Regions from separate parts of the Vibrio iocasae genome, predicted to be linked through region 2. Evidence: predicted binding sites of a transcription regulator. Region 2 holds the regulator's gene; each other region holds the start of a gene.
What was found. Region 2 encodes PurR, which represses purine synthesis genes. Its sites were predicted from a motif close to TNANGNAAACGTTTNCNTNA; they were not measured.

Region 1 (7,423 bases), 1.6 Mb from region 2:
CAGGTTATTCAGTAGTTTAGGAACACCATGCTGAAGGCTAATGCCATCTATAAGAATACTGTCTATTGTCGGAGAGGTACTGAAAAGAGAAGAAGGTGTTATCCATACATCCAGTTTGCTTACGGAGATTGGTTCTTCTTGTAATCCTTCGATATCAACACCAGAAAGCGAAACGTGATTAGGGAAGTTAAACTGAGCATCATAAACGGTGACTGGTAATGACAGTTGTTGTGAGATTCTGTTCACAACGGCACTTGCGTATTGACCCTGCAAAGCCCAATACAATGCACCCACAGCCAGGGTGATGATGAGCAGTATCGAAGCAGTGGTGATTACAAAAGTCCGTTTCATTTATTGGAGCCCGTTTAATCTGTTGTCTACAGAGTGACGCAAAAAAGTTCTGGATTCAATAAAAAAGCCCCTCAAATGAGGGACTTGAATAACAATTGACTATGTATCAGTGATTAGTCTAACTGAGGACCAGCTGCTACAAGTGCTGCACCTTCTGCATTATCAGTGTACTTCTCGAAGTTCTTGATAAAGCGACCAGCTAGATCTTCTGCTTTGCTTTCCCACTGTAGAGGATCTACATAAGTATCACGAGGGTCCAGAATTGCAGGGTCAACACCTGGAAGTGCTAGTGGAACTTCAAGGTTGAACACAGGAACTTGCTTAGTTTCTGCTTCATCGATAGAGCCATCAAGGATTGCATCGATGATACCGCGAGTATCTTGAATTGAGATACGCTTACCAGAACCATTCCAACCAGTGTTAACAAGGTATGCTTCTGCACCAGCAGCTTCCATACGTTTAACCAGAACTTCTGCGTACTTAGTTGGGTGCAGGGTCAGGAATGCAGCACCGAAACAAGCTGAGAATGTAGGTACAGGTTCTGTAATACCACGCTCAGTACCAGCTAGCTTCGCTGTAAATCCAGACAGGAAGTGGTACTTAGTCTGCTCTGCAGTTAGCTTAGCGACTGGAGGTAGAACACCGAATGCATCTGCAGTCAGGAAGATAACTTTCTGAGCGTGACCTGCTTTCGACACTGGCTTAACAATGTTGTCGATATGGTAGATTGGGTAAGATACGCGAGAGTTCTCAGTCTTCGATGCATCATCAAAGTCGATAGAACCATCGTTACGTACTACAACGTTTTCTAACAGTGCATCGCGACGGATTGCATTGTAGATGTCTGGCTCAGCTTCTTTAGAAAGACGAATCGTCTTAGCGTAACAGCCACCTTCATAGTTGAAGATACCATCATCATCCCAGCCGTGTTCGTCATCACCGATTAGCTGACGTTTTGGATCGGTTGATAGTGTTGTTTTACCAGTACCAGATAGACCGAAGAAGATAGCTACGTCACCCTCCTCACCAACGTTTGCAGAACAGTGCATAGATGCGATGCCTTTCAGAGGAAGGAAGTAGTTCATCATCGCGAACATACCTTTCTTCATCTCACCACCGTACCAAGTACCACCGATAAGCTGCATTTTCTCTGTTAGGTTGAACACAGTATAAACTTCAGAGTTCATGCCATGTTTTTCCCAATCTGGGTTTTCAGTTTTCGCAGCGTTCATAACTACGAAATCAGGTTCAAATGTTTTTAGTTCTTCTTCAGTTGGGCGAAGGAACATGTTCTTAACGAAGTGTACCTGCCACGCTACTTCAGTAATGAAACGAATCTTAATACGAGTATCTTCGTTTGCACCACAGAAGCAGTCCAGTACAAACAAACGTTTGCCTGAAAGCTGGTTAGTAGTTAGAACTTTTAAGTCGTCCCACGTTTCCTTGCTTATTGCCTTGTTATCGTTCTTCGCTTTTTCTGATGTCCACCACATGTTTTCTTCAGTAGTTTCATCTCTAACGATGAACTTATCTTTTGGTGAACGACCAGTAAAGATACCAGTGTCAACGGCAACAGCGCCTAGCTCAGTAACGATGCCTCTCTCAAAACCTTCGAGATCGTCTCGTGTTTCCTCTTCGAACAACATTTCGTAACTTGGATTGCGAACAATCTCTTTAACGTCAGTTAGTCCGTACTGGGTTAGGTCTAGTTGTGCAGCCTTAGTATGTTCCATAACGGTCATAGGTGCTCCTTATTGAGATTTTTGTAGGGATTTTGTAAAAATTTGTTTTTATGTCTGTTGACCATGCTAGCAACGTGAAAGCTAGAAAACAGGGAGACAAGTCAAAAAATACTCAAGAATAAAATGCTGTTTCTGTCTTTGGTTCACACTTTTTAGCGATTGGATTGCCACCAAAGTATAGGTTTGCGTTAGATCAAAAAATATTCAAAAAACTTTCGAGTTCGAGCATTTTGTTTTCGTTTGTGCGGTGTGGGGATTTTGTTTGAAGAGTGAAATATAAAATAAAAGCCAGTAAAAACTGGCTCTTACGTGGTGTTTCGATAATGTTCGTTTTGGTGGGTTTTAAACGATATTAATGCACAACATGATTGTCTTTGTCTGAACCCATAAACAGCTCGGATACCTGATTCTCGTCGAACGTGTATTGCGTGCCGCAATAATCGCAATGTAAAGAAATTGTACCTTCTTTTGTTAAGATGTCATAAACTTCCTCTTTTTCAATGCTCAAAATTGCACCAGCGCTCCTTTCGCGAGAGCAACCACAGTAAAACTCAACGTTTTGTGGCGTAAATAGTTGTACTGTTTCCTGGTTATACAATCGATAAAGCAGATCATTTGCTTCAAGAGAAAATAGTTCTTCGTTTTTAATTGTGCTGGTTAATTGCTCAAGGTGTTCGAAGTCTTCAGGTTTACCTGTACCATCTGGAACAACCTGCAATAGCATCCCAGCAGCGTGTGGTTTTCCGTCATGTTCACCAAGACGAATCCAGATGCGGGTTTTTAATTGCTCTGAACGGATAAAGTAGTTCTCCAAGACTTCAGACAAAGTATCGCCTTCTAGCCCTACCACACCCTGATAACGTTCACCTTTACTAGGAGTAATAGTCATCACCAAGTGACCTTTACCCATCAGTGTATGCAGGTCTGCATCATCATCGATATCGCCTTCCCAGCGCGCAACACCTCTTACTTTCTGATTGTGGTCACCATTAATTACAGCAAGTGACACAGGGCCATCTCCTTGCAACTGAAGAGTAATCGAACCTTCAAACTTAAGAGTTGCTGTTAAAAGAGTGGTTGCAACTAATAGCTCACCGAGCAGGTTTTGTACCGGCTGCGGATATTCCTTGCTGGAAATAATTTGTTGGTATGTCTCGTCCAGTTGAACCAACTCGCCACGTACTGATAGGTTTTCAAATAAGTAGCGGTTTAACACATTGTTTGCCATTGCAGGAAACTCCAGCTTTTATTGATGTTTAAATTTAATAAGATCGCGGCGTTGCTTTTTATCTGGCCTGCGATCCGGGCTTGGGCTGTGAAAAGCGTTCATTTTACGCTTCATGCTATTTTCTTCACGCCTTGCGATACTGTCTTCAGTTTCGCGATAAAGCGTTTGTGCTTCAGGAGCACCGCGTCTTTTATCGGAAATCTTTTCGATGACGACAGTCTTTTCTTCATTACCTTGTCGAAGCTTTATCTGAGCTCCGAGTTCAACAATCTTGCTTGGTTTTGTTCTTTGATCATTATAATGGACTTTGCCACCATCGATCATATTTCGAGCAATTGAACGTGTTCGGTAAAACCGTGCAGCCCAGAGCCACTTATCCAGCCTTACTGCTTCTGATGTAACACTCATATTAATTACTTATGTTTTTGCTATTTCTTGGAACTAAAAATGGTGATATAAGTCCACCTTTTCAAGGGTGATCAAATAATGAGCCTAAAATCACCCTATTGCTAAGCGTGTATGTTACTTTTATGCGTTGCATATAAATCTGTATGACTAAATATCAAGGTTACAACTCATGTCGTTATCGCTGAGTTCTGCAGGGAAGGTAGGTAACTTTATTTCTCTTATTCTGCAAGGACTTATGAATTCCCAGGTTAAAATAAGCCTATTGATTACCGCTGTGTTTATCTCTCTTTCTGCCTGGATTGTCGGAGAGCTCATTTGGTATGGCTTAGATAAGCAGTCAGTGAGTGAATGGAACGCTAGTAATGTGGCTCTCGCTGAACAGGAAAATGCTTCCCTGGATACAAGAGAGCTAAAGAGTGCGAACTTGTTTGGTTCCTACTCTGAGAAGGCTGAGGTGGTAAAACCGGTCGAAGTCGTGAAAGATGCACCGAAAACAAAGCTGAATCTTACTTTGGTAGGCGTTGTTGCCAGCTCTAACCAGGGCAATAGCCTTGCTGTCATTGCCAATAGAGGTGTTCAGTCTACCTACGGCATAAATGAAGACATAGAAGGTACGCGAGCAAAACTCAAGGCTGTTTTTGTTGATCGCGTCATTATTGATAATGCAGGCCGAGATGAGACCTTGATGTTGCAGGGTATCGATTACAAGAAGTTATCGACATCCCAAACAACAACGAGCAGTAGCCCGAACGTCAGAACATCAGGTAACAATCCAACCAACGCCTTGGAGGCGATCAAACGAGAGATTACTCAAGACCCACAACGATTACTTCAATACATCCAGTTGTCTCAAATGCGAGGAAAAGATGGGAAGTTGATTGGTTATCGGGTAAGACCGGGAAAAAACAAAGCGCTGTTTGATAGTGTAGGACTAAAAAGTGGTGATATTGCTACACATATTAATGGTGAAGATTTAGCAGATTCAGCCACCATGGGTAGAATCTGGACATCTCTTTCTGAATTAACTGAGCTGAGCCTGACGGTAGACCGAAAAGGCCAGACGGAAGAGATATATATTCAATTTTAGGAGTTTTGTGTGAAAAGGTGGTTGAGCAAAAGCGCTTGGCTATTGATGGGTAGCCTAATGTGCGCACCGTCGATAGCAAATGAGTTCAGTGCTAGCTTTAAGGGTACGGATATCCAGGAGTTCATCAATATTGTTGGGCGAAATCTGGAAAAAACCATCATCGTGGATCCGGCTGTACGAGGTAAAATTGACGTACGCAGCTATGATGTACTGAATGAAGAGCAGTACTATCACTTCTTTTTAAACGTACTTGAAGTTTATGGTTTCGCTGTTGTTGAAATGGAGAACAATGTTCTTAAGGTCATCAAAGCGAAAGATGCAAAAACATCTGCTGTTCCAGTTGTCGATAGCAGCAGAAATGTTGCTGGTGACGCTGTTGTCACGCGTGTTGTTGCTGTACGTAATGTCTCTGTTCGTGAGTTATCCCCTCTTTTAAGACAGCTAAACGATAATGCTGGTGCAGGTAACGTTGTTCATTATGATCCGGCAAATATTATTTTAATTACCGGGCGTGCAGCGGTTGTTAACAGACTGGCTGAAATCATTGAGAAAGTTGATCGCGCTGGTGATAAAGAAATTGAAGTTGTTGATTTACGCAATGCTTCTGCATCCGAGATGGTGCGTATTGTCGAAGCGCTGAACAAAACAACAGATACTAAGAACACTCCAGCGTTTCTTCAGCCTAAACTCGTTGCTGATGACAGGACGAACTCTGTGTTGATCTCTGGTGACCCTACCGTCAGAAAGCGTCTGCGTAAGTTGATACAACAGCTTGATGTAGAGATGGCAACCAAAGGTAATAACCGGGTTGTTTATCTGAAGTACGCCAAAGCAGAAGACATGGTCGATGTACTGAAAGGCGTCTCTGAGAACATTCAGAAAGAGAAGCAGGGAGCTGCTAAGCAAACTTCAACTAAAAATAGTGAAGTGATGATATCTGCACACCCCGATACCAACTCACTGGTTATTTCTGCTCAGCCGGATGTGATGAATGCACTGCAAGATGTTATAGCTCAGCTCGATATACGTCGTGCACAAGTTTTGATTGAAGCGCTGATTGTAGAAATGACAGAAGGCGATGGCGCCAACTTTGGTGTTCAGTGGGGCTCTCTTGAGTCAGGCTCAGTGATCCAGTACGGAAATACCGGAAGTCCTATTGGCAAGGTTATGGTTGGCCTTGAAGAGGCGAAAGACACCAGTAAAACCACAGCGGTATATGACAGCGATGGTAAGTTTCTTCGTAACGAAACGACCACAGAAGAAGGTGACTACTCCACACTGGCTTCTGCTTTATCTGGTGTAAACGGAATGGCCGCCAGTATTGTTATGGGTGACTGGACTGCTTTAATCAGTGCAGTTAATTCAGATGCCAACTCCAATATTCTGTCGTCACCAAGTATTACCGTAATGGACAATGGTGAAGCGTCCTTTATCGTTGGTGAGGAAGTACCGGTTATTTCTGGTTCTACAACAAGCTCCAACAATGACAATCCTTTCCAGACCGTTGAGCGTCAGGAAGTGGGTATTAAGCTAAAAGTAACACCTCAGATTAACGAAGGCGACTCGGTTCAGTTAAAGATCGAACAAGAAGTTTCTAGTGTGCTTGCAGCAGATGGTGCTGTTGATGTGCGATTTGCCAAGCGTCAGCTAAACACATCTGTCATGGTGCAGGATGGTGAGATGCTGGTTATTGGTGGTCTGATTGACGAGCATACACAGGAGAGTGAGTCTAAAGTACCTTTCCTGGGCGATATTCCTATTCTAGGGTACCTGTTTAGTTCTACATCCAACTCCGTAGAAAAACGTAACCTGATGGTATTTATTAAGCCAACTATTATCCGCGATGGTGTGACGGCTGATGGTGTGACACAGCGCAAGTACAACTACATGCGTGCAGAGCAGTTATACAAGTCTCAGGACGGAATGGCATTACTACCCAATGAGTTACCAGTGCTTCCAGTCTTTGGTGCTGATATGAACTACCCGGCTGAAATTCAAGCTTTCTTCGAGCAGGTGGAGATTAAGTAATGGGTGACATGGTTGGCTTCCAGTTACGTTTGCCATTTAGCTTCGCAAAGCGTCATCAGGTTGTTCTTGAGTATCCTGAAGGTGCTGATGAGCCCGTGCTGTACTTTGTTGCTCCACTGCGAATGAGTGCATTGGCAGAGACGAAAAGAGTGCTGAGACGCTCCTTTACACCTGTTGAAGTGGACAAGGATGCCTTTGAAGAAAAGTTAACTGAGGCCTACCAAAGAGACTCTTCCGAAGCCAGACAGCTAATGGAAGATATTGGCGCGGACGACGATTTCTTCTCACTTGCTGAAGAACTGCCAGAGAATGAAGATCTGCTTGAGTCTGAAGATGATGCACCCATCATCAAGCTGATAAATGCGATGCTTGGAGAGGCCATCAAAGAAGGGGCTTCCGATATTCATATCGAGACTTTCGAAATGTCACTTTCCATCCGATTCCGTATTGATGGAGTGATGCGCGAAGTGCTTGCTCCAAGCCGTAAACTGGCTCCTCTTCTTGTTTCTCGTGTGAAAGTTATGGCGAAGCTGGATATCGCAGAGAAGCGTGTCCCGCAAGATGGCCGTATTTCACTAA
Region 2 (7,423 bases):
AGACAGGCTCAGTAAGAAAATAATTTCACACTTCACAAAGAATTTTAAATACAAAAAAACCGCTATGAGATTCAAAGCGGTTTTTAATTGAAATATCTTGATAAAGCTTAGTCGAGTCGTTTTATTAACTCTTCGCGTCGTTCCTTCGATATCACCGACCAGTGAGTGCCGTTTAGTGCGCCTTCGAGAGCCCACAGCAGTTCCAGGCTAACTCCGGAGTTGGTCTCTTTAATCGCTTTGTAAGCGCCTACAGAACCTGCTTGCTTCAGGTCTGAAACAGAAGCGATACCTGCTTTCTTAAGCATGCGTTCTGTACCAAGCCTAAGGTTAGGTAGATCTTTAAGGCGAGTCGGTTTCTCTTCTGCCTGAACCGCTTTTTCTTCTTTAGCTAGCTCTAGAGCGTGTTTTGCGAGAGTAAGAATATCGTCCGTGTTTTCCCAAATGTTGTCAGGTAGTGCGAAGTACTTGGTAACCACAGGGAACCCACGTTTTTTATAAACGTAAGGTTCATAACCGGATGATTTAAACTCTTCGATAGTGGAGTCGCTAGAACGAATATGAAGAGAGTCATTAACGACGAGAGCAAACATTGCTTCGTCTACGAAAATGCCAAACCCACCGAACATAGACCGAGATTTGACTTGGCCAAATTGCTCGAAAAGTTTCAATGAGTCTTTTAGTACTGGTTTATCCATTGCGTCTGTCTCGGGTTAAAAATTGCTTCAACCAATTTGATACCGAGAAATTAGCAAATCTGTGTGATCTGTTGTCAGAAACTCGTAAAGTATCTGCTCTACGTTGCTAATTTGCCTTCGGCAGCCCCGCTGCCATTCTGAGTATAGAAATATCAATACGATACCTCTTCAGATTAAGGCCGGTGGCTTTGCGTCCCATTCTTTCGAATGGTTTGCCCTGGTCGTGACGTTATAAATATAGGCGTGATTTGGATAAAGATCACGGATTAAATTATCCGGTGTGATATTGGTTCCAAATCTTATGCCGTATGATATACAAATGATTGTGTACTACTAACCACTCAATAGTAGTTAGTAGCCGCAAGCTTTAATAGTTTATCAGACTAGTTTAGCTCTTTAACGCTCTTACGTGAGATGATTTCCGGGTGCATCTCAAAAACGCGACGTTCGTGCTCTTTGTTTTTGATTCTTTCCAGCAGAATTTCGAACGCTGTTTTACCAACACGTCGTTTTGGCTGGTGAACAGTGGTCAATGGTGGCGAGAAATAAGCTGCTAGGTCAATATTGTCATATCCAATAACAGAGATGTCTTCAGGGATTCGCATTCCTTTCTCCTGTAGACGGCTCATCAGGCCTAGAGCCATGATGTCATTGAAGCAGAATACAGCTGTTGGTTTTTCATCGAGCTCAAGAATTCTATCCGCAGCTTCAACGGCCATGTCACACTCAAAGTTACCTTCAAGAATATTCTCTTGATTGAACTCGATATCGAACTCTTGTAGTGCGCGTTTGTAGCCTTCGATACGTTCAATACAAAGTGTTTTGTCCAGGTGTCCTGACAGGCAGAAGATTTTTTCGTGCCCACGTTCAAGTAAGTATTTGGTCGCCAGATACCCACCTTCTTCAGAGTTATCAATGATTTTATCTGACTGATTTTCCCAATCACCCCAGTCCATGATCACTTTAGGGATGTCAGTATGGCTCTCCAGCATTTCCTGTAGCTCAGTTGTCAAATCAGAGCAAAGTACAAAGATGCCGTCTACACGCTTTTCTGCAAGGAATCGAACGTAGTCTCGTTGCTTTTCATAGATACCGCCTGTGTTACACAGGATGAGTGTGTAACCCTGCCTGTAACAGTAACTCTCGAAGCCGTCGATGACTTCTGCCAGAAACGGGTTTGTTGACTGTGTCACCAACATACCTACTGTTCGGGTTGTATTGCATTTCAGACTTCGGGCCACAGCACTTGGGGCGTAATTTAACTCTTTTACCGCCTCCATTACTCTTTCTTGAGTAGCTTCAGCAACAAAGCGAGTCTTATTAATAACATGAGATACTGTTGTGGTTGAAACACCGGCTAAGCGTGCGACATCTTTAATAGTGGCCATATATTTGTCCTATCTGAACTGCTGTTTTTTCTTCTACTATAAATAAGTTTATCAGCAGTTTCTCTGTTTGTGATAAAACACAAAAAACCGCTTGAAAAAGCGGTTTACAGAAATATTCATAATTTTATCGATTGCGGCCTGATTTTAGACGTAAATGCAAACAGAAACAACGCCCTTATATAGGGCGTTGTCACAAATATTATTATTTACTCACCAGCAAGGTAAGAGCAATCTAGCTGACAGAAGTCTACAAGAAGAGCCGCGATACCTGCATAGAAACCGAAATCATCATGTTGAACGCACTTATCTTTAAATTGAGGGAACCAACTTAGCATATATTTTTCGATAAATGCTTTCTGGTCCAATAAGGCCTCTTCAATATGCTCAAGTTTTTCTAACTCGTTAGAGCGAATAATCATGTTGCCCAGGAAATCCAGCTCTAGCGCTATATGATCGGCTGGTTCATTCAAGCCTTCTTTGATGGCGATGCCTTTTTCTTCCATCAGAGCAGCCATTTCCTGAGCCGGTTTATCATTAAGTAATCCTGACTCTCCAATATACATAGAAGCATAGGGCAGTGCGGCATTTTTATCTGATGTTAAAAACAGCTCGCAGAAATCCGCAGCCAATTCTAGCTGGGCATCTTCACGTGTTTGTAGTCGGTTTAAAGCATCGACAACTTTATCAATCGATTCTTTAAGTGCTTCGTTTTCACCTAGCCCGGTCAGAAAAGATCGGATTTCGGTAGATTGGTAAGCTTCGAGTTCTTGTTCTGTCAGCTCTTTAGCGAACAGGCTTGAAAGCCACCAGTAAATTTCAGCGCGCTTTTCGTTAAATGCTTTTGTTTCTTCCATTGCAGGGTTCCTGAGACATAGTTATTTCCTATAAGTGTAAACAAAAAATATTAATAAAACTAACTATTGAAATGAAAAAAAATGACAGTTTATTAAGGAAAATTAACCGCAAGTCAGAGAGTTGCGTTGGGTCAATAAATTCCGAACTTTTGGGCAGAATTCCTATTATTCGCTAGAATTATGAAAAGTTATGAATAAAATACGGTCGGCATATTGATAAAATTGTTGATCGAAATTTTCGGCAGAGTGAAGTGGTAGACATGAGTAGTCACGTATTAGTAGTTGAAGATGATGTTGTTACACGAAGCAAGCTGGTTGGGTATTTTCAGAGTGAAGGATATTCAGTAAGCGAAGCGGAGAGTGGCGAGCAGATGAGAGAGATTCTAGCTGAAGAGAATATTGATCTGGTGATGTTAGACATTAATTTACCAGGTGAAGACGGCTTGATGTTAACTCGTGAACTACGCAGCCAATCAGATATCGGAATTATTTTAGTCACAGGCAGAACAGACAGCATAGATAAAATTGTTGGTCTGGAAATGGGGGCGGATGATTACGTTACAAAACCATTTGAACTCAGAGAATTGCTGGTTCGTGTCAAAAACTTATTGTGGCGTATTTCTCTTGTACGTACAGGCGGTGGAAATAACGATTCTGATGAAGATGATGGAAATGTTATCTATTTCGGTGACTGGACGTTTGATATTCAGAGAAGAGCACTAACTCGTGATGGTGAGCCGGTTAAATTGACGAAAGCCGAATATGAGCTGCTTGTGGCTCTTTCTTCTTATCCGAATACAGTATTAAGTCGTGAAAGAATCATCAACATGATAAGTCACAGAGTTGACGCTCCAAACGACCGAACAATTGATGTTCTTATTCGACGTATGCGAGCGAAAATGGAATATGATCCAAAGAACCCTCAAATATTTGTCACTGTGCATGGTGAAGGCTATATGTTCGCAGGTGACTAATATTTTCGGAAAGCAGTTCAAAATAGAAAATCATTCAAAATAATAAGGCCGGCTAATTATGCCGGCCTTATTAGTTTGTATACACTTGCGATTTACTCGGTTTTTCCAAAACTTTGTAATTCTAGCTCTTCAGTGGAGATTAGGTTATCGCGAATATCCTGCCAGATTAATCCGAGTTTTTCATGCCAGTATCTTTCGCTCTGCTCAAGGTATCTGGCGCTAGGTGTGTATTTTGTCCAGGCTTGCTTGATTTCCTTTTGAGCGAGATAGTTGGTCGGTGCAGGTATTGGATTCAAGCCAGCAGCGTGAAACTCTGATAATGCACGAGTCATATGGCTAGCAGAGGTCACTACGACCAAATTGTTTTGCTTGACGAAGGCGGCGGCTTGTCTTGCTTCTTCCCAGGTATCTTTCGCGGTTTCCAGCAACACGATATCGGTTTTAGAAACACCCAGTGCAAGCGCCACTCTTGCCAGCATTTTCGCATGGCTCATTTCTGCTCCGGCCGCATAACCAGAGAGAATTAGCTTAGCTCCGGGATACATTCTTTGAATACGAATCCCTTCGGTCAGGCGCATCAGAGCAGTACGGCTGAGCTCTGAGGTTGGTGGTATTTCATGATCAACAACGTGTCCGCTGCCGAGTACCATAACGTAATCCACCGACTTTTCTTGTGGAAGATAACCTATGTACTCTCTTTCCATGGGCAGCAGTAGCTGGGTTGAAACAGGCTGGAAAGAGACTAGAAAAATACCGGTTAAAGATAAAAATACAAACAACACCCCGAAACGGTGGCGGGTCGAAAACATAATCAGTGCAAGGCCAACAAATCCGATAATTAGCAAGGCGGGTAGGGGCATCGCAAGAGACGATAGTACTTTTTTCAGCTCAAACATTATCCAATAGTCCGAAAAATCATCACTTAACTGTAAAAATACAGCATAACGCTTTATTCCTGATATTCCTATGACAGAATAAGCGGCACGATAGAACATGATAACCCAGATAGCCGTGACAGAAGATCGTAATTTCGACGACATCGCACACAAATTCGCAAAAAACATTTATGGTTCCGATAAGGGAGCCATAAGGCAGACGATTGTGTGGGAAGATTTAACTCAAGCACTTTCGTCCCTCAAAGCTGACGAAAGGACGCTCCATATCCTCGATGCAGGTGGTGGACTGGCACAGATGTCCCAGAAAATCGCAGAATCGGGTCATCGTATCTCTTTATGCGACATCTCCTCGGAAATGTTGCAGCTTGCTAAAGAAGATATCGGAAAGCACGGCTTGTCCTCTTCCTTCGAATTTATTCACTCTCCTGTTCAGTCTATCGGCGAGCATTTAAGCGAAAGTGTCGACATGGTTCTGTTTCACGCCGTTATGGAGTGGCTGGCAGATCCTAAAGTGGCCCTCGATATTGTGCTGAGCCAGGTAAAAAAAGACGGCATTGCCTCTGTCATGTTCTATAACCACCACGGATTGGTTCTTAAAAACGTGATTTGTGGAAATATCCCCCATGTGTTGGATGGTATGCCTCATCGAAAAAGGTTTAAACTCCAGCCTCAAAAGGGGTTAAAACCAGAAGAAGTTTACCGCTGGATTGAAGAGGCGGGATTTGAGATTTGCGGGAAGTCCGGTATTCGCTCTTTTCATGATTATATTGGCAATATGCAGTATATGGGTGACTACGAGCCGGAAGACGTTCTCGAACTAGAGAAAAGACTTTGTCGCCAGGAACCGTACTTATCCCTTGGGCGCTACATCCATGTGTGGGCCCGAAAAACCGTGTAATCAGAAAGGCACTCTGAACACGGCAAAGAAAAACAACAGGATTTAAAATGAGTGATTTGACTCAGGCTGTGGCCGGCAAAACCATCGATGAGATGGTTGGCTGGGTGCAACAGCATGATTTCTCGCTCAACCTTTCTAGTGAGCGACTTGCGTTTCTTATCGCGATCGCAGTGCTCGGCAAAGAAAGGTTTGATGAGGAACTGGGTGAGGGTGAACTGCACGATGCGTTCAAGATCATCACCCGGCAATTTAACACTACTGGTGAGGCGTCTGCTTTTCGGGCAAACAACGCGATTAACGAGTTAGTTAATCAACGTTTGCTAAGTCGCTTTACCAGTGAATTGAACGAAGGGGCAAGCATCTATCGCTTGTCTCCTCTTGCTGTCGGTATTTCCGATTACTATGTTCGTCACAGAGAGTTTTCTAAGCTAAAGCTCTCTATTCAGCTTTCTATGGTTGCTGACGAAATGGCAAAAGCGACAGAAGCAGCACGCGAAGGTGGAAGCGAAAACCATTGGCGTAAACATGTATACGCAGTCTTGAAGTTTTCTGTGGCGGAAATTTTCGACCAGATAGATCTTAACCAGAGAGTGATGGATGAACAACAGCAGGAAGTGAAACAGCAGATTGCTGATCTGCTGAATAAAGACTGGCGTGATGCCATTAACAACTGTGAGAGCCTGCTATCGGCCACTTCTGGCACCCTGAGAGAGTTGCAGGACACACTGCAGGCAGCTGGTGACGAAATTCAGGCCCAGATTATTGATATTCAGGAAACCATCTACGGTAGTGATGAGTTAGATTACATTGGTGAAATACTGTTTAACCTGCAGATGAAACTGGATCGACTCATCAGTTGGGGGCAACAGTCCATTGATCTATGGATTGGCTACGACCGTCACGTACATAAGTTTATCCGTACCGCTATTGATATGGATAAAAACCGAGCCTTTAGCCAAAGGCTAAGGCAGTCGGTGAACGAGTACTTTGATGCCCCATGGTACCTCACATATGCGGATGCAGAACGCTTAACTGACCTGCGTGATGAAGCGTTGGTACTTCGGGACGATGAAGTAACAGGTCATGCACCGTCAGAAGTAGAATATGAAGAATTCCAACAGGTTAATGATGAGTTAACCGAACGCATCTCTGCGATGCTGACCGTTCACAAGACGAACGGCACACCAATCGATTTAGGGTTGATACTGAAAGATTACCTCGCTCAGCACCCTGAAGCGCACCATTTCGATTTAGCCAGAATTGTTATCGATCAGGCTGTACGCCTGGGCTACTCCGAGTCAGACTATCAGGCAATCCAACCTGACTGGCAAGTAATTAACAATTTTGGTGCAAAGGTACAAGCAAATGTCATTGACAAATATTGATGAATTTTTGCCAACAGAGTTGGCAAAAGCCATTGCAAATCCTCTTTTCCCTGCCGTTGATAGCATGCTGCGTGCAGGACGTCATATTTCCAGTGAGGATTTGGATAACCACGCTTTTTTAAGCGATTTTGATACAGAACTTTCGCACTTTTATCAACGTTACAATATTGAACTTATTAAAGCCCCAGAGGGTTTTTTCTACCTGAGACCACGTTCTACAGCGTTAATAGGACGAAGTGTTTTATCTGAGCTGGATATGTTGGTGGGCAAAGTACTCTGTTTCCTATACCTGAGCCCAGAGCGAATTGCTCACGAAGGTATTTTCACCAATCA
Region 3 (7,423 bases), 590 kb from region 2:
TTGGAATTGGTGTAAGATTCAGCTTAGCTTCAGTTATAAAGGCAAGAGAGCCCTCAGAGCCACACAGAACTCGAGTCAGATCAAACTCACCTTTATCAGATAGCGCATTTTTTAGGTCATAACCCGTTAAGAAACGATTTAAAGGTGGAAACTTATCTACAATCTGAGTTCGCTTGTCTGTACAGACACCTTTCGTCACCTGATACGCTTCGTGGGCAAACTCACCTTCGGTAGGCAACCCATAGCTGTCGTCTGTTTCATACAAAGAACCATCGACAAAAACGGCTTGCAAAGAAAGGATATGATCGGATGTTTTACCGTAAACCAGAGAGCCCTGACCCGAAGCATCCGTATTGATCATGCCACCAAGTGTTGCTCGGTTACTGGTTGAAAGCTCAGGTGAGAAGAAAAAGCCATGAGGACGAATCGCATCATTGAGCTGATCTTTAACAATGCCAGTCTGAACACGAACCCAGCCTTCTTTGGTATTGATCTCCAGCACCTTGTTCATATGGCGAGACAGATCAACGATAATCCCTTTGGTCAGAGACTGACCATTAGTACCAGTACCACCACCTCGGGGAGAGAAAGTAACTCGGTCGTAATCAGGCTTGTTGCCCGTTTTACCAATCAGGACCACATCTTCCGTCGTTCTTGGGTGAACAACCGCTTGAGGCAACTGTTGGTATACACTGTTGTCGGTCGCAACCGCTAATCGACTTGAGTATTGTGTTTCGATATCGCCAGTAAAACCAGCTTGTTGAAGTTCTTCAAGGTATTTTAATACGACGGGATCGACGTCCGTCTGACTTGCTAATCTTGGTAACATCTCGCTTCCTGCCCCGATATATATAATTCCACTCTATTCGGGTCTTAGTGTTTGAATCTTAGTTCTTAATTGAACTGTCTGATTTTTTGTAATTTTTGATTCACGTCACTTTACAACATTTGAATTGCGAACAAAACAGAAAAGCCGAATGAAATCACATGACGTACTAGTCTTTTTTATCCATACTGACATGAATATCACCCGCTTTTCCTTGCGAGAACTTATGAAGAAAAATACTGTAGTAACAACTGAAGATATTCTGTTAAAACTTTGCCATTCCGTATCTGACGTTCTCAGTTCTGCCACTGGTACCAATGTTTCTTATTCAGCCATGGTGCAGAAAATTAATAAAACCTGCTTAAAACCAGATTTGGGTTGCTTTGTTCTATTTGATGGCGGTTTCTCTGGTTTGGTTGTGATTAACTTTACTTCTCAAGCCGCTTTAGAGCTTTACCATACATATATGAAAAACATGGGGATGCCTGAAGAAGAGCTGGCAATTCTACACACATCTGATGATGTAGCTGACGTGCTGGGCGAGTTGATGAACCAATTGGTTGGGGATTTCACTAGTAAGATCCGAAAAGAACTTAAAACTAACATCACTCAAAACCAGCCGAAGATGCTGGCCATTAACAAACAGGTACTGCTTTCCGTTGATACCAACTTAGATCGCCCACAAGCAAGACGTGTGACCTTCTCTACAGCAAACAACAACATTTTCTATTTGGAATTAGCCATGGATAAAACTGAGTTTATCCAGTTAGAAGATTTTGACGTTGAAGAAGATGTATCTCCTGATTCAATCCTGGAAGCAGAAAGAAATCGAGCCAACTCAGCTCAAAGTACTCAGGCACAACTTGCTGACGAAGCAGCCGATGACCTTCTGGATGAGCTTGGCATATAGTCTGAGGTAACAGGTAGCTATCAAAATTGAAATGAAAGCTCTTCCATTTGAAGAGCTTTCTTTGTTTGTTGTCTCAGTAACTTTGGTTACTTCTTTATCTCCCCCGCTAAAATCGGTAAAATGGTCGACTTTTCATAAGAAAGAGTCAAAATTCAGTAAGTTCGATGGATAAAAAGAAAGCCCTTAAGAAAATTGCTAAGTGTCTGGAGCTAGGTAATTCCGCTAACGTAAACGAAGCGGCTCAGGCTATAAAAATGGCACACCGCCTAATGCTCAAATATGGTTTAGACAAAGACGATATTGAGTTTATTAAGATGGGCAAAACACAGTCGACTCATCTTCTCCCTACTTCGATTAGCTCAACTATCCTTAGAATCATTCGTGGTATTAACACTAAGTTTGGTGTTGAGGCTGTGTTGCTTAATCATAAGGGATTAAAAAGAGTCGAATTTATTGGAGAAGCGGACAGAGCTATCTTTGCTGCTTTTGCTTTCGACATCATCTATCGCGAAATGAACGAGCATACGGGCCAGTTTCGAAATAGCTTTGCTGGCTCCGGTACCAGTTCAGTGGAAGTCACCCGCCGAGTTAACTCCTTTGTCTCCGGCTGGGTAGAAGGCGCACTGGAAAAACTTCCGGTGATTACACCAGACGATGACTCACAAAATAAGATTAACAGCTATATTGATCGTGAGTTTCAAAACATAGACAGAGAAACCTTTAAACAACAGTTAAAAGAAGCGATGAAAAACATCACCGAAGACTACGAAGTTGGTCTAAAAAAAGGTAGAAGAGTCTCTGTTAACCGCCCTGTCGACGGGACACAAGCCCCTAAAATGCTTAAGTAGCGCAGTAAAAGGAAAATAGAATGATACGCATGGAAGCTGTAACCAAAAGATATCGTTCCACTTTCACACTACTTCTACTCATTGCGTGCTCGAATACAACGGCGGCGCCTTCAGAAGAACTCATTGAAGATGCTAACGCAGGCAACCCTGCCGCTCAGTTAGAGCTCGGAAGAGCTTACTATGGCGAGAACAAGTTAAAACAAGCCCACTTTTGGTACCTGAACTCGATTCAGAATGGTAACAAAGAAGCCATAGCGGAAATAGGCAAGCTATTTGAAGACCACGCTAATAAACCAATTGATAACCTGATTTTTGCCGAAAACTGGTTTGAGCTCGGTAATGAAAAGGGTATTCCAGAAGCAGAAGAAGGATACTCGCGAGTACTTGAGGCTCAATTTAATCGAATTAGGGAGAAGCAAGTTTCCTCTATAGCCATTCTCGATCAAGCGGCCGACGAAGCACTATCAAACCAGAACAACCAAAACAACAAATCCGTTGCCAACATAAATAATAAGATCCCTTATGAAGTGCTGATTTTCATTTCAGCCATCGCGTTATTCATTCTGGTGATAACTGTACGTCGCTTCTTCAGACAGAAAAAAGAGAGCAAACTCGGTACATATGAACATCAGCTTTCTGAGAACAGAAGGAAAATACGTTCACTCCAGACTCACCTGAACAAAGCCCATGAGCAACTGACAAAGCTGCAACGGCATAGCCAACTTCAAAGCAAAGATCAGTCATACAACCTCGCCTGTTCGTTACTTGGCTTCAACCCAAATCGTGTTCCCGACGAAAAATCAATAAAACTGCGTTACAAAAAGTTAAGCCGAATCTATCACCCAGACGCAGGGGGCAGTGAAGATGAAATGAAACGTCTCAATGCAGCCGTTAAAATTGTAGCGGGCTACAAAAGCCGAAAATAGATTAACATTTACTTAACATTTTCCTTGAATTTGTGTCATAATACGCGCGCTAATAATAGCGCTCTTAAGTGCAGCTACATCTGAAGGAGAATGTATGTTTAAAACCGAGGGCTCTTGCGACTGGTGTAAAAAACAAAGCTTACTGATTCGTCATGACTACGTTGATGGTCGATTCCACCACTCTTGTGAAGATTGTCAGGATCTGGCCAAGTTCGATGTGAACCTATTCAACATAGACGAACTCGCTTTGAGAAAACACGCTACGGAAGCATAGTCAAGCAAGCTGTACTCCAACGGATTGGATAGAGAGCCGCATATCGCGGCTCTTTTTTATGTCTGCTATTTGCCTTTCCTGAATAGATCAACATCACATTGACCAAAATACAGTCGTTTTTATAGTTGCAAACTGTGTGAATATACACTACTGTTTACTTATACAGTATGTACAGGAAAACAGTATTATGCTTCAAGTAAACAACTATTCTCAGCTACACACCTATATTGACCGCCCAATGATGGGTAACAACTCTGCTCTACCTACGGTTAATACCGATATGTATCAGCAATTAGCTGCGCTTTCACACAAGCGTTTATGGATTTTGTTTACTGCTAACTGCCCTCGCCCAGTGCAGTCTGATCTTTCCGGACATGGTATTAACTGCAACAATATCATTCATATGAAACCTTCTATGAACTTCAGCGAAGAAGAGATTGTGCTCAAGGCAATTCAGGCTCGTACTGCTAGCGCTGTAGTGGCAAGTTGTCATCTATCTCATCAGGCGAAGTCGAAGATTTTAGACTGCGCAGCTGAATATGGATGTGAGGTATTTTTCTTATCTGCATCCTCGATACACTAAATTCACATTTTTATCTCATGCCTTTTTGTTTGGCTACAGACTTTCCTGTAGCCTTTTCTTTATTTGTTAATCCCATTTTCTATTTCCCAAACCAATAGAACACCAAAAAGGCAAACGTTTGCTTTTTCTCTGGAAGGTTGTCGTAGTTCTGGTATGATGCGCTCATTCAATTGACGCTGAAGGATTTTCCTTTAGCTATACCCTATTTTCGGATTAATAATAGGAATCTTTCGATGAATCTCGCCGATCAAGTTCTAGCAGTAAATGATGACCTTCCAATTCGCACAGATAAGCCTGTTCATAGCGGCAAAGTACGCTCTGTATACTGGCTGACTGAAGAAGACAGCAAGCGATTGATTAAAGACAAAGGCTATGATGTTGCAGACGATGCTCCACTTGCCATTATGGTTATCAGTGATCGTATTTCTGCATTTGATTGTATCTGGCGTGGTGAGAATGGATTGAAAGGTATTCCTGGGAAAGGTGCTGCACTCAACGCTATCTCAAACCATTGGTTCCAACTTTTTAAAGACAGTGGCCTGGCTGACAGCCATATTCTCGATATTCCTCACCCATTTGTTTGGATTGTACAAAAAGCAAAACCCGTGATGATTGAAGCGATCTGTCGCGGTTATATTACCGGTTCAATGTGGCGTGCTTATGAAAAAGGCGAGCGTGAGTTTTGTGGCATTCAGCTTCCTGAAGGGCTGGAAAAAGACAAACAACTACCAGAACTTCTAATCACCCCATCAACAAAAGGTATTCTTAAGGGTATACAGGGTGTTCCTGAGGCTGATGATGTAAACATTTCACGTAAAAACATCGAAGAGAACTTCGAAGCCTTTAACTTTTCAAAAGCTGAAGATATTCCTCAGTATGAGAAGTTGTTAAAAGAAGGTTTTGGTGTGATCAGCAAAGCACTGACGGACATTGATCAGATCTTTGTTGATACCAAATTTGAGTTTGGCTATGTTACCGATTCAAAAGGCAATGAAAAGCTCATCTATATGGATGAGGTGGGTACACCAGACTCTTCACGTATCTGGGATAAGTCAGAGTATGATGCTGGCAATATCGTAGAGAATTCAAAAGAAGGCTTCCGTCAGTTCCTGCTTAATCACTTCCCTGACCCAGATATCCTTCTTAACAAAGATCGTATGGACGAAAGAAGTGCACTAGCACGTGATAACGAACTGCCACTTGATGCGATGCAGATGGTTTCTGATACCTATATCGGTATTGCCGAGAAAATCACGGGTAAGAAAATCGTTCTAAGTGACAACCCTAAAGCTGAAATCATTAAGGTTCTTAAAGAAGAATACGCTTTGATTGACTAAATAAGTTCACTCTACCGAACGAATCAACCCTCACAAGCAACTTGTGAGGGTTTTATTTTGTGGGTTAACCAATCTAAATGACAGCGCCAATCACAACAAAGAACAAAATTGTCCATAGAACGGAAAGATTAAGCTTCTTGTGAAGGTAGAACCCTGCAATAACAATAGCGATATCCACAGGTGAACTCACAGCACTACTAAATACTGGCTGGTACAGAGCAGCCAACAAAAGCCCAACGACAGAAGCGTTAACGCCATTTATAGCACCCGCAACTCTTGGTTTACCTGCCAGTCTTTCCCAGTTTTTCAGAACACCGAGAAGAAGCAAAAATCCAGGTAAAAACACAGCGACAGTCGCAACCAAAGCGCCTAATACAGGTGTTGCCGACATCTCATAACCAATATAAGTCGCCAACGTGAACATGGGCCCAGGAACGGCTTGGGCAGCAGCATATCCCGTCAGAAAGGCATCTTGAGAAACCTGATCGCCAACCAACCCCTGAAGCAATGGAAGCACAACATGACCACCACCGTATACCAAACTACCTGCCTGAAAGAAGTCACTGAATATCCCCAGAAGTGGTTGATAATGAGCAAACAGAGGAAGTCCGAACAGCAGCAACGCAAACAACAGCAGTGGCAGAACGGAAGGCTTAAAGGGTTCAATTACTTTTGTCGGTGAACTAACCAGAAAACGGCTGCCAATAAGTCCGACAATCAACAAGACGATTATCTGAGTGCTAATTTGAGGGAGCAACAACAGAGCAATAGCGGTAGTAACACACAGACCTGAAGTCAGCTTGGTTTTACAGAAGTTTTTGTACATCCCCAAGGTTGCATCAGCAACGACGACAACTGCAAATAGCTTAAGGCTATGCACAACGGCCTGATACATTTCAGAATCAAGTAATCGGCTACTGACCATCGCCAGTAGCAACATGATCATTACTGAAGGTAAAGTAAAACCCAGAAACGCACCAAAAGCCCCAGCAAGTCCACCTTTTTTATAGCCGAGTGCAAATCCAACCTGACTAGAACCTGGCCCCGGTAAAAACTGACTTAGCGCGACTATCTGAGCGTACTCACTGTCATCTAACCATTTACGCTTTTCTACAAAGTTCTGCCTAAAATATCCGATATGAGCAGCCGGCCCACCAAAGCTTATCCAGCCAAGAAAAAAGAAAGTTTTAAATATTGACCACATTACTTACTACTCAATTTGAAAAGTAGAATCACTGTAAAAAAAGTCATAAAATGATTCAAATTGATAGTTTTCATACTCACTATGAATCAAACTGGATGAGAGGCATTTTAAGTGAAAGCTTTTAACTGGAAAGACGTAGACCTTAACTTACTTGTCGCGTTTCAGGCGCTATATCAGTGCCAAAGTGTCAGCCAAGCCGCTGAACAATGTTTTGTCAGCCAATCCGCTATGAGCTATACACTTCAAAGACTTAGAGGACTATTTGATGATCGTCTTTTCGAACGTGTAGGTATTCGAATGGAACCAACTCAACGGGCGAAAAACATTGCTCCAGTGATTGATGGATTATTGGCATCGATAAAGAATGACCTGCTGATACAACCTGAGTTTTCAGCCTCTGAGTTCAAGGGCGTCTGGAAAATAGGCTTAACCGACTACGCGGAACAACTGTTCGCTCCTGCTTTATACGATGCCATTGGTGAGGTTTCTTCTCAGTCACAAGTTCGTTTTTTCAA

Region 1: a site for PurR is predicted at 2,265-2,284, ahead of pckA (phosphoenolpyruvate carboxykinase (ATP)). Genes of this name have one in related genera too.
Region 3: a site for PurR is predicted at 4,474-4,493, ahead of SNR28_RS17120 (phosphoribosylaminoimidazolesuccinocarboxamide synthase). Genes of this name have one in related genera too.

What each region holds. Positions count from the first base shown of each region.
Region 1 covers NZ_CP145311.1:98,308-105,730, forward strand. The annotation lists gene SNR28_RS09925 (AsmA family protein) at 1-351, opposite strand, end outside; gene pckA (phosphoenolpyruvate carboxykinase (ATP)) at 465-2,093, opposite strand; gene hslO (Hsp33 family molecular chaperone HslO) at 2,446-3,321, opposite strand; gene hslR (ribosome-associated heat shock protein Hsp15) at 3,340-3,729, opposite strand; gene gspC (type II secretion system protein GspC) at 3,899-4,816, shown strand; gene gspD (type II secretion system secretin GspD) at 4,826-6,844, shown strand; gene gspE (type II secretion system ATPase GspE) at 6,844-7,423, shown strand, end outside.
Region 2 covers NZ_CP145311.1:2,180,336-2,187,758, reverse strand. The annotation lists gene SNR28_RS19655 (TfoX/Sxy family DNA transformation protein) at 108-695, opposite strand; cyclic di-GMP riboswitch class I at 812-922, opposite strand; gene purR (HTH-type transcriptional repressor PurR) at 1,079-2,083, opposite strand; gene torD (molecular chaperone TorD) at 2,290-2,937, opposite strand; gene torR (two-component system response regulator TorR) at 3,198-3,911, shown strand; gene elyC (envelope biogenesis factor ElyC) at 4,004-4,906, opposite strand; gene cmoM (tRNA uridine 5-oxyacetic acid(34) methyltransferase CmoM) at 4,923-5,705, shown strand; gene mukF (chromosome partition protein MukF) at 5,753-7,090, shown strand; gene mukE (chromosome partition protein MukE) at 7,071-7,423, shown strand, end outside.
Region 3 covers NZ_CP145311.1:1,594,573-1,601,995, reverse strand. The annotation lists gene SNR28_RS17150 (FAD-binding and (Fe-S)-binding domain-containing protein) at 1-829, opposite strand, end outside; gene SNR28_RS17145 (DUF3334 family protein) at 1,053-1,736, shown strand; gene SNR28_RS17140 (DUF2786 domain-containing protein) at 1,901-2,584, shown strand; gene SNR28_RS17135 (hypothetical protein) at 2,605-3,510, shown strand; gene SNR28_RS17130 (hypothetical protein) at 3,605-3,784, shown strand; gene SNR28_RS17125 (hypothetical protein) at 3,972-4,367, shown strand; gene SNR28_RS17120 (phosphoribosylaminoimidazolesuccinocarboxamide synthase) at 4,601-5,704, shown strand; gene chrA (chromate efflux transporter) at 5,778-6,908, opposite strand; gene SNR28_RS17110 (LysR family transcriptional regulator) at 7,020-7,423, shown strand, end outside.